2 regions of the Allobosea sp. NPDC055353 genome follow, and region 2 is predicted to be linked to the other one. Evidence: predicted binding sites of a transcription regulator. Region 2 holds the regulator's gene; the other holds the start of a gene.

Region 1 (4,994 bases), 560 kb from region 2:
CGAGCAGCATCGTCGGCTGGCGCAGCAGCCTGAACATGTTGGTCGAGGCGAGCAGGCGCGCCGCGATCTCGGCGATCATGATCACCGCAACCGAATAATCGATCCAGAGGAAGGCCGATTTTTCCCTGAGCAGCGGCGTCAGGATGAAGAAGGCGATGATCAGGAGATCGACGACCGTCGTCACCGCCTGGAAGCGCAAGGCAGCGGGCGAGCGGCCATGATAAAGCTGGCGCAGCCGGTCGCGGAGAGCTTCGAAGCGGCTCGGATCGGGCGGGGCGTCGGCGGCATCCATCGCCGGCAGCATAAGCATTCACGCGTCGTGCCGCTACGCCGCCCGGCAGCGCGTGACGACGGCATGCGCCGCATAGCCGCGATAGGGCGCGCCGAGCCGGCAATCGGCCCCGGCCGCTTCGGCAATGGCCGACACGGCCTGCGGCAGGTTCTCCCGCGGCGTGACATGGAAGAGCGCGAGCCAGCGCAGCAGCACGGCCTTGAACGGCCACGGCAACCCGGCCTGATCGCCGAAATCGACGATATGCAGCGAGCCGCCGGCATCGAGCCGGCGCAATGCCTCGGCGACGACGCCCTGCCAGGGCGGGATCATCGACAGCGCATAGGAGATGACGATCCGGTCGAAGCCGGCAAGGCCGAACAGCGCTTGAGGATCCAAAGCGGTGGCATCGGCCTGGGCAAGCCTGATCCGGTCATCGAGGCCCGCTTTCGCGACCGACATCCGCGCCGTCGCCAGCATCGCGCTGGAAACGTCGAGCCCGTAGCAGGCGCAATCCGGATAGCGCCGGGCGATCCGGATCAGGTTGCGTCCGGTGCCGCAGCCGATCTCCAGCACGGTCGCGCCGGCCGGGGGCTGCAACCCGTCGATGAGCTGGTCGCGGCCGAGCAGGTAGAACTTCCGGCTGGCATCGTAGATGTGGCGCTGGTGCCGGTAGATCCGGTCCATCAGCCCGGCGGCCTGGCCGGCCGGCGTCTCCGCCGCGCTCACCGGCTTTGCCCCTTCAGGACATAGAGGTGGAAGCCGCCATAGATCGCCGAGCGATCCTGCCGGCAGAGCTCGCGGCTCTTCTCCTCCTCGTAATCCCACTGGTCGAGGATCGCCGCCGGCACGCGGCCGGGCAGCAATCTCTCGTCGGCGGCCGTGCGGAAGATCACCCGCGCGCCCGGCCGGGCCGTGCGCGTGATCTGCGACCACAACGCTGTCAGATCGGCATCGTTCATCCAGTCCTGCGCATCGAGCAGCACATAGGCGTCGCAGCTCTCGGCCGGCTGGTCTTCCAGGACAGCGGTCACCGCGCTCTGGCGATAGGACACGCCCGAAGCGCGTTCCTTCACCGCCGCAAAATGTTCCGGCTGGAGATAAGGCGGGAAGGCTGCATCCGGCCCCTCGCCATAGCGCCGGCCGAAAGCCTGCTGGGCGAAATAATTGTCCTTCAGGTCGAAATCGCAGGCGAGCCGTTCCAGTCGGAGCTTCAGCGCACCCAGAATGCCGTCCTCGCCATCGGCGGACAGCGCCTTGTACTGTGCCGGCGGGATGCCCAGCCCGTAGAGCGAGGCCGGCTGGCGCACCAGCCAGCGGATCAGCCTGCGCTTGAACACCGGCGCAAGGTGCCTGTCGTAGAGCGCCCGCTGCTCGGCCCGGTCGCGTGCCGCCAGCATCGCCCTGGGATTGCCTCCGAGCAGCCGCGCCAGGATATGGCCCGTGCCGATGAAGCGGCCGAGCAGCCCGTAGCGATGGAAACCCCGAGCGAAGAGGTTGATCCGCCGTTGCCCATCGAGCCCCCGCCCTTCCCAGTAGCCACGCGAAACGGCATCGAGATAATCAGCGATCTCGCGGTCGTAGAGCGCGACATTGGCTCTCTCATTCGCCCGGCCGAAGAAGCGCAGGAAATCCTCCTGGCGTTCCATCCGCGCCAGCGCCGCGAGCTTGAGCCGCCCGAGCGCGATATGGGTGGCATTGAGATCGACCGCGCTGACCCGGATCGGCGCCGCCGTCAGATAGGAGAGGATGTTGCAGGAGCCGGACGCGATCGCCACGACATGGTCGTCGGCCTTGAGCCCGAGTGCCGCCATGTCGACGACGGGGTCCTCCCAGATCTGCGGATAGACAAGACCGGAAAAGGCGCGGGCGAACAGCCATTCCAGTAAGCCGGCCTTGGACAGCGTCTTGCTGCGCCGGACGGCCTGCCCCAGGCCGGAGCTGGTCATGCGGCGGGCTGCGCGGGCCGTTTGGGTCGCCTGTTGCGTCACCGGTTTTCCTCCCTTTGCGGGTGGCCGGGCTGCTAGAGGAGTCGCGTGACGGTCAGGTGACGATGCTGCCTCGATTGCCACGGCATCGTGAAAATGCATGCCGGTGCCGGGGCTGAAATCTTGGGCGCGAAGCCCCATATTAGCAGCACGAAAGCCGCTGAGGCGCTCCCGCCAGGAAGGAGATCGCAATGGGTCTGATGAGCATGTTCGGAGCCGAGAAGAAGCAGGACGAAAGCTTCCCTTTCCAGCTCACGGACGCCGAATGGCGCACGCGCCTGACCCCGGAGCAGTATCGCATCCTGCGCGGCCATGGCACCGAGCGGGCCGGCTCCTGCGCGCTCAACTACGAGAAGCGCGCCGGCACCTTCTCCTGCGCCGGCTGCGACCAGAAGCTGTTCAAGTCCGGCAAGAAATTCGAGAGCGGTACCGGCTGGCCAAGCTTCGACCAGCCGCTGGAAGGCTCTGTCGGCACCACCGAGGACCGCAGCTACGGCATGCTCCGCGTCGAGGTCCATTGCGCCAATTGCGGCGGCCATCTCGGCCACGTCTTCCCCGACGGCCCGCCCCCCACCGGCCTGCGCTACTGCATCAACGGCGAGGCGATGAATTTCGAACCGGAAGCGGCTTGACGCGCATGCGTCATGCTCCAGCTTGACCCAAGCATCTCTCGAACCAGAAAGCGCGGGGAACCCCTCTCCTGTAAGGAGAGGGGCAGGGGTGAGGTGTCGGCCGTTTGACCAGTTGCGCTCACCCTCACCGCAGCAGCGGTCAGGTCACGGCTAAAGCGTCCAACGACCTACCCCTCACCCTGCCCTCTCCCTCCGGGAGAGGGTTCCCCGCGCTGTCAGAGCCTAATTGATGATCGGCACCGCCCGTCGCGCCAGCGCCGCCGCATCAACCGCCGGCGGCAAGTCGCCGAACTGCCCCGACCAGCCGCCATCCAGCCGCGTGGCAATGAACGCATCTGCCACCGCAGCCGGCGCATACCGCAGCAGCAGCGAGCCCTGGAGCATGAGCGCCAGCTTCTCCGTCAGCCTCCGTGCCTGTCCCTCGTTGCGCGTCATCTCGGGCAATGCGCCCTCCAGCCGCTTCAGCGCCGCGTCGTAGCGCCGGTCCGCGCCCGCCGCCGCCATCAATTCCGCCCGGAGCACATCGACCGCGCCCTCCTCGCGCGCCAGCGAGCGCAGCACGTCCAGGCAGATGACGTTGCCGGAGCCCTCCCAGATCGCGTTGAGCGGAGCCTCCCTGTAGAGCCGCGCCATCGGGTTCTCCTCGATGAAGCCATTGCCGCCATGGCATTCCAGCGCCTCGGTGACCACGGCCGGCGCGCGCCGCGTGATCCAGTATTTCGCGATCGGCGCGCCCACGCGCGCCAGCAAGCGCTCGCTCGGCGATTCCTCCTGCCGGTCGAGCGCCGCAAACAGCCGGAAGGCGAGCCAGGCAGCGGCCTCCGCCTCGATCGCAAGATCGGCGAGCACGTTCTGCATGATCGGCTGGTCGATCAGCGCCTTCTGGAAGGCCCGGCGATGCTGCGCGTGATGGGCCGCGAGCGAGACTGCCATGCGCATCAACCCCGACGATGCCGCCGCGATGTCGAGCCGCGAATTGTGGTTCATCGAGAGACCGGTGCGGATGCCCCTGCCCGGCTCGCCGATGAGGTGGCCGATCGCGCCGCGAAACTCGACCTCTGAAGAGGCATTCGAGCGATTGCCGACCTTGTCCTTCAAGCGTTGGATCGCGACGCCGTTGCGCGTCCCATCCGGCAGCCAGCCCGGCACGACGAAGCAGGAGACGCCCTCGCCCGTTCGCGCCAGCGTCAGGAAAAGGTCGGAATGCGGCACCGAGAAGAACCATTTCCGCCCATTCAGCGACCACGTCCCGTCGCGATTGTCCTCGGCCACGGTCTGGGTCTGGCGCAGGTCCGAGCCGCCTTGCGTCTCGGTCATCGCCGTGCCGACGGTCGCGCCCGTCTTGAGATGAGCCGGCCCCTGCCGCGGATCGTAGCGATTGGAGGTGACGAGCGAGCCCCACTGCTCCCACAGCGCTGCGTCCTGCTGCAGAACCGGCACCGCCGCGTAGGTCATGCTGATCGGACAGCAGATGCCGCTCTCGGCCCCGTACCAGAGATATTGCAGGGCGGCTCGCGCCACCTGTCCGCCCGGCTCCGGCCGGTTCCAGGCGAGCGCATGCGTCTCCTGCCTGATCGCGAGCCCCATCAGGTCGTGCCAGGCTGGATGAAAGGCGATTTCGTCGATCCGGTTGCCGAAGCGGTCGAAGGCCTTCAGTTCCGGTGTGTAGCGATTGGCGAGATAGGCCAGCTCCTGCACGCTGGCCGAACCGACCGTCCGCCCCGCCTCATGCAGCCGCTCGCGCGCCCAGTCGGCGCCGAAGGCCGACAGGATGCCGGGCAGCACCGGATCGGCAGCGAAGGCGTCGTAGCCGGCCAGCGCCGGCACCTGATTGGTAATCTCCCAGCTCTCAGGTCCGCTTGGTTCGGCCATTGCTGCCACCTCCCTGTGGAGCGGGATATAAAATGATCGCTCCGGCAGGGCGCAATCCTGACAGCGACGCCCTATATTCGCCGGAGAACGAATCACGCACGAGCAGCGCACACCCTTGTCCGACGCAGACCCCTTTTCCGCTCCTCCGCCCCGCCCCGGCGGCCTCGCCGCGCGTGCAGCCGCGCAGCCGGCGGCCGGCTATCTGGCGGGGCTGAACCCGGAGCAGCGCCA
Region 2 (4,994 bases):
CTCGGCATCGCCATCGCCACGCCGATCGGCGTGCTGGCCGGGACCTGGCTCGCGGAGTACGGCCGCGGCTCGCAGCTCGCGAACCTGATCCGCTTCATCAACGACATCCTGCTCTCGGCGCCGTCGATCCTGATCGGCCTGTTCGTCTACGTCATCCTGGTCGAGCCGTTCCGCGGCTATTCCGGCTGGGCCGGCGGCGTCGCGCTCGGCATCATCGCGATCCCGGTCATCGTGCGCACCACCGAGGACATGCTGAACCTCGTGCCCGGCCCCTTGCGCGAGGCCGGCGCCGCGCTCGGCGCGCCGCCTTCCGTCGTGATCACCTCGGTGACCTGGCGCGCGGCCAAGGCCGGCATGGTCACCGGCATCCTCCTGGCGCTCGCCCGCATCGCCGGCGAGACCGCGCCGCTGCTCTTCACCGCGCTCAACAACAATTTCTGGTTCTCGCCCTCGCTCGTGGGCGGCGTCTCGAACCTGCCCGTGACGATCTACCAGTTTGCCTCCGCCCCTTACGAGAACTGGCAGCAGCTCGCCTGGGCCGGCTCGCTCATCATCACCGTCTCGATCCTCGTGCTCTCGCTCGTTGCCCGGCGTATCGTCGCCGGCAGCAAGTAGGGCTTGAAACCAACCCGGTCGCGACCGACCTTGAGGACTTAATGTCGATGCTTTCGACCCTTGAACTCTCCCCCCAGTCGCTCGATGCCGAGGCGCCCGTCCGGATCGCGGTGAAGAACCTCGATTTCTACTATGGCGAGCACAAGGCGCTGAAGAACATCAATCTCGACTTCCGCGACCGCCACGTCACGGCGCTGATCGGCCCGTCGGGCTGCGGCAAGTCGACCCTGCTGCGCATCTTCAACCGGATCTACTCGCTCTATCCGGAGCAGCGTGCCGAGGGGCAGATCATGCTCGACGGCCGCAACATCATCTCCAACGACGTCGATGTGAATGAATTGCGCTCGCGCGTCGGCATGGTCTTCCAGAAGCCGACGCCGTTCCCGATGTCGATCTACGATAACGTCGCTTTCGGCATCCGCCTCTACGAGAAGCCGCCGAAGTCGGAGCTCGACGACCGCGTCGAGGGCGCGCTGCGCCGCGCCGCGCTCTGGGACGAGGTCAAGGACAAGCTGAAGAGCTCCGGCATGGGCCTCTCCGGCGGCCAGCAGCAGCGCCTGTGCATCGCGCGCACCATCGCGCAGAAGCCGGAGGTGATCCTGTTCGACGAGCCGACCTCGGCGCTCGACCCGATCTCGACCGGCAAGATCGAGGACCTGCTGGAGCAGTTGAAGAGCGACTTCACCATCGCCATCGTCACGCACAACATGCAGCAGGCGGCCCGCATCTCGCAGTACACGGCGTTCATGTATCTCGGCGAGGTCATCGAGTTCGCGCCGACCAACACGATCTTCATGAATCCCGCCAAGAAGCAGACCCAGGACTACGTCACCGGCCGTTTCGGCTAAGCGGCATTTTTGTTTCGCATCGGCTTGCCCGAAAACCGGTTTCCACTTTTCGGGCCGATGCGCCTGAGGAACACGCCATGACCGACCATATCGTCCGCTCCTACGACGCCGATCTCGAAGGCATCCGCCGCAGCCTCGCCGAAATGGGCGGCATGGCCGAGCGCATGCTGGGCGATTCCACGGTTGCGCTGGTGCGCCGCGACACCGCGCTCGCCCAGAAGATCATCTCGGCCGACCAGCGCCTCGACAACCTCCAGCGCGAGGTGGAGGAGAAGGCGGTGCTCACCATCGCCCGCCGCCAGCCGCTGGCGCAGGACCTGCGCGAGCTGATCTCGGCGATCCGCCTCGCATCCGACATCGAGCGCGTCGGCGATCTCGCCAAGAACATCGCCAAGCGCGCCGTCGCCATCGCCGGCCAGTTCCAGCCGCCGCATCGCGCCGTCGTCGGCCTCGAGCATATCAGCCGCCTCGTGCAGGCCCAGCTCAAGGACGTGCTCGACGCCTATGCCGCGACCAACGAGCAGAAGGCGCTCGAGGTCTGGAAGCGCGACGACGAGATCGACGCGCTCTACACCTCGCTGTTCCGCGAACTCCTGACCTATATGATGGAAGATCCGCGCAACATCACCTTCTGCACGCATCTGCTGTTCTGCGCCAAGAACATCGAGCGCATCGGCGACCACACCACCAATATCGCCGAGACGATCCATTACCTCGTCACCGGCGATTCTCTCGATGCGAACCGCCCGAAGCTCGACACGACCAATATCGAGGTCGAAGCGGTGACGGGAAGCTGAGGTCAAAGCCAACATGGCCGCACGTATCCTGATCGTCGAGGACGAGGAGCCGCTCACCCTGCTGCTGCGCTACAACCTCGAAGCCGAGGGCTTCGAGGTCGACAGCGTCGCGCGCGGGGATGACGCCGAGCTGCATCTGCGCGATTCAACGCCCGATCTGGTCCTGCTCGACTGGATGCTGCCGGGATTGTCCGGCATCGAGCTCTGCCGCCGCCTCCGCTCGCGCCGCGACACCGAGCGCGTGCCGATCATCATGCTGACGGCGCGCGGCGAGGAGACCGAGCGCGTGCGCGGCCTTGCGACCGGCGCCGACGACTATGTCGTGAAGCCGTTCTCGCTGCCGGAGCTGATCGCCCGCATCCAGGCGCTTCTTCGCAGGGCGAAGCCAGGCCATGTCGCAGGGCTGCTCGCGGCCGGCGATCTCGAGCTCGACCGTACGACGCGGCGCGTCCGGCGCGCGGGGAGCGAACTGCATCTCGGCCCGACCGAGTTCCGCCTGCTCGAGTTCCTGATGCAGGCGCCGGGCCGGGTCTATTCGCGCGCCCAGCTTCTCGACGCCGTCTGGGGCCGCGACGTCTATATCGACGAGCGCACGGTGGACGTCCATGTCGGGCGGCTGCGCAAGGCGATCACGCCGGGCGACGCCAAGGACCCGCTGCGCACCGTACGCGGCGCCGGCTACGCCTTCGACGAGACCTTCGCGCGCAGCGGAACTGCGTAAGCCTCAGGCGTTCGGGCCGCCCTCGATATCGCCGGCCCAGGTCAATGCCTTGTCATAGTCCTCGGGCTTGAAGGCGCGGACCTTGACGAAGGGGATCGCCGGGTCGAGCAGATCGACGAAGCCGGCGAGCCAGCCCTTGTCGGTGATCACCGCCTCCTTCGGGAAGCGCCGGAGCTCCCAGAGCTTGCCGAGGCTGTAGCGCGCGTCCTTCCAGGCCGCGGCCAGCGTCATGTCGGTGAAATCGGTCATGTCGGCGAGGATGCCGAGCTTCTCGTGGCGTGTGAGCCGGGCGTCGATATCGGCCATGATGGCGTCGAGATCCTCAGCCGTGAGCGTCTGCGACAGCCGATAGGCGGCGACATGGTCCGGGGCGGGCAGAATGGTGAGCATGGCTCCTCCTCCTCGGGTGACAACGCGCCGGCGAGGGGGAGGTTTCGCCGGGCGGATCAGGTGGAAGCGGGCGGGGCGCGCGTCGCTGCGTCGAAGCTCTCGGCCTCGGCCCGCAGCCAGGCGATGAAGGCATCCAGCCCCGGCCGCGGCGGCTGTTCGAGCGGCCGCGTCAGCCAGCAGCCGGTGGCGCTGGTGAAGCCGAGCCCCAGCGGATTGACGAGCGCGCCGGAGGCCAACTCGTCGGCGACGTAGCAGCGTGGCGCCAGCGCGAGGCCGAGGCCGGCGACGGCGGCGCTGGTGATCACGGAATAATAGCCGTAGCGCACGGTATGCTCCGGCACCGCGCCGCGCAGGTCATGGGCTTCGGTGAACTCGGCCCAGAAGGCCGGCATCTGGTAGTGCTGCAGCAGGGTCATCTTCTGGATATCGGCGGCGCGGCGGAAACCGCCCATCCGCTCGATCAGGCTCGGCGCGGCGACGAGCGCGACATCGCGGCCGAACAGGAAATGCGCCTCCTTTCCAGGCCAGGGCGGGACGCCATGGGCGATCTCGATATCCGGCTCCTCGGTCTCGCTCTCGCTGACATAATTGGTGAACTGCACGTCGACGCCGGGATGTGCCTCGGCGAAGGCCGGAAAGCGCGCCATCAGCCAGCGTTCGCCGGCGATCGCGACCATATGCAGGCGGATCGGCCGGGCGATGGCGCTGCGCTCCGCAAGACGCCTGGCGCCGCGTTCCATCTGCTCCAGCGCGGCTTCCGCATAGGGCAGGTAGATCGCGCCGGCTTCGGTGAGCTTGAGGCCGAGCGGGCTGCGGTCGAACAGCACTGTGCCGAGATGGTGCTCCAGCGAGAGGATCTGCTTGGAGACGGCGCTCTGGGTCAGGTTGACCGCAAGGGCGGCACGGGCCGTCGAGCCCAGCCTTGCGACCGTCGCGAACGCCCTCAGCGCCGCGGCTGACGGGGGTGGCCGGCTGGCCGCCATGGGGTATTCCTTTTTGGACTATCTCGGCGGAGATCGTTTCGTTTGCCGGCCTCTCGGTCAAGAGGTCATTCTTCCCCGACGGGAGGAATGAGATCATGAACCAGACGACCCGACTCTGGGGCGGCCGCTTCCGCAAGCCGCCGGACCCGCGCCTGATGAAGCTGTCGAGCGCCGCCGGCGAGCACGCAAGGCTGGTGCCGCAGGATGTCGCGGGCGGCAAGGCGCATGCGGCCGAGCTCGGCCGCGCCGGCCTGCTGACTGCCGAGGAACTCCAGGTCATCCTGACCGCGCTCGACGGGATCGCCCGCGATACGGTCGAGGGGCGGATCGCGCCCGGGCCCGATGACGAGGACGTGCATACCTTCATCGAGCGCATCCTGACCGAGCGCGTCGGCTCGACTGGCGCCAAGCTCCGCGCCGGACGCTCGCGCAACGACCAGGCGGCGAACAACCTGAAGCTCTATCTGCGGAGCAAGTCGCGCACGCTCGCCGGCATGCTGGCAGAATTGCTGACCGCGATCGCCGACCAGGCGGACGAGCATGCGGCGTCGGTCTGCCCCGGCTTCACCCATCTCCAGAGCGCCCAGCCCGTCACTTTCGGGCACTGGCTGATGGCGCATGGGCAGGTGCTGATGCGCGA

The links. Region 2 encodes PhoB, which activates phosphate uptake and scavenging genes when phosphate is short. Its sites were predicted from a motif close to TGTCATNNANCTGTCAT; they were not measured.
Region 1: the regulator PhoB is predicted to act here: its motif matches at 2,308-2,324, upstream of ACWIEX_RS15105 (BtaA family protein).

Annotation. Positions count from the first base shown of each region.
Region 1 is NZ_JBSHMC010000002.1:370,042-375,035, forward strand. Features, by position in the region: gene ACWIEX_RS15095 (potassium channel family protein) at 1-304, opposite strand, end outside; gene ACWIEX_RS15100 (class I SAM-dependent methyltransferase) at 326-1,000, opposite strand; gene ACWIEX_RS15105 (BtaA family protein) at 997-2,220, opposite strand; gene msrB (peptide-methionine (R)-S-oxide reductase MsrB) at 2,460-2,891, shown strand; gene ACWIEX_RS15115 (acyl-CoA dehydrogenase family protein) at 3,114-4,763, opposite strand; gene ACWIEX_RS15120 (ATP-dependent helicase) at 4,879-4,994, shown strand, end outside.
Region 2 is NZ_JBSHMC010000002.1:931,399-936,392, reverse strand. Features, by position in the region: gene pstA (phosphate ABC transporter permease PstA) at 1-615, shown strand, start outside; gene pstB (phosphate ABC transporter ATP-binding protein PstB) at 657-1,463, shown strand; gene phoU (phosphate signaling complex protein PhoU) at 1,541-2,260, shown strand; gene phoB (phosphate regulon transcriptional regulator PhoB) at 2,274-2,981, shown strand; gene ACWIEX_RS17820 (SpoIIAA family protein) at 2,985-3,371, opposite strand; gene ACWIEX_RS17815 (LysR family transcriptional regulator) at 3,428-4,354, opposite strand; gene argH (argininosuccinate lyase) at 4,450-4,994, shown strand, end outside.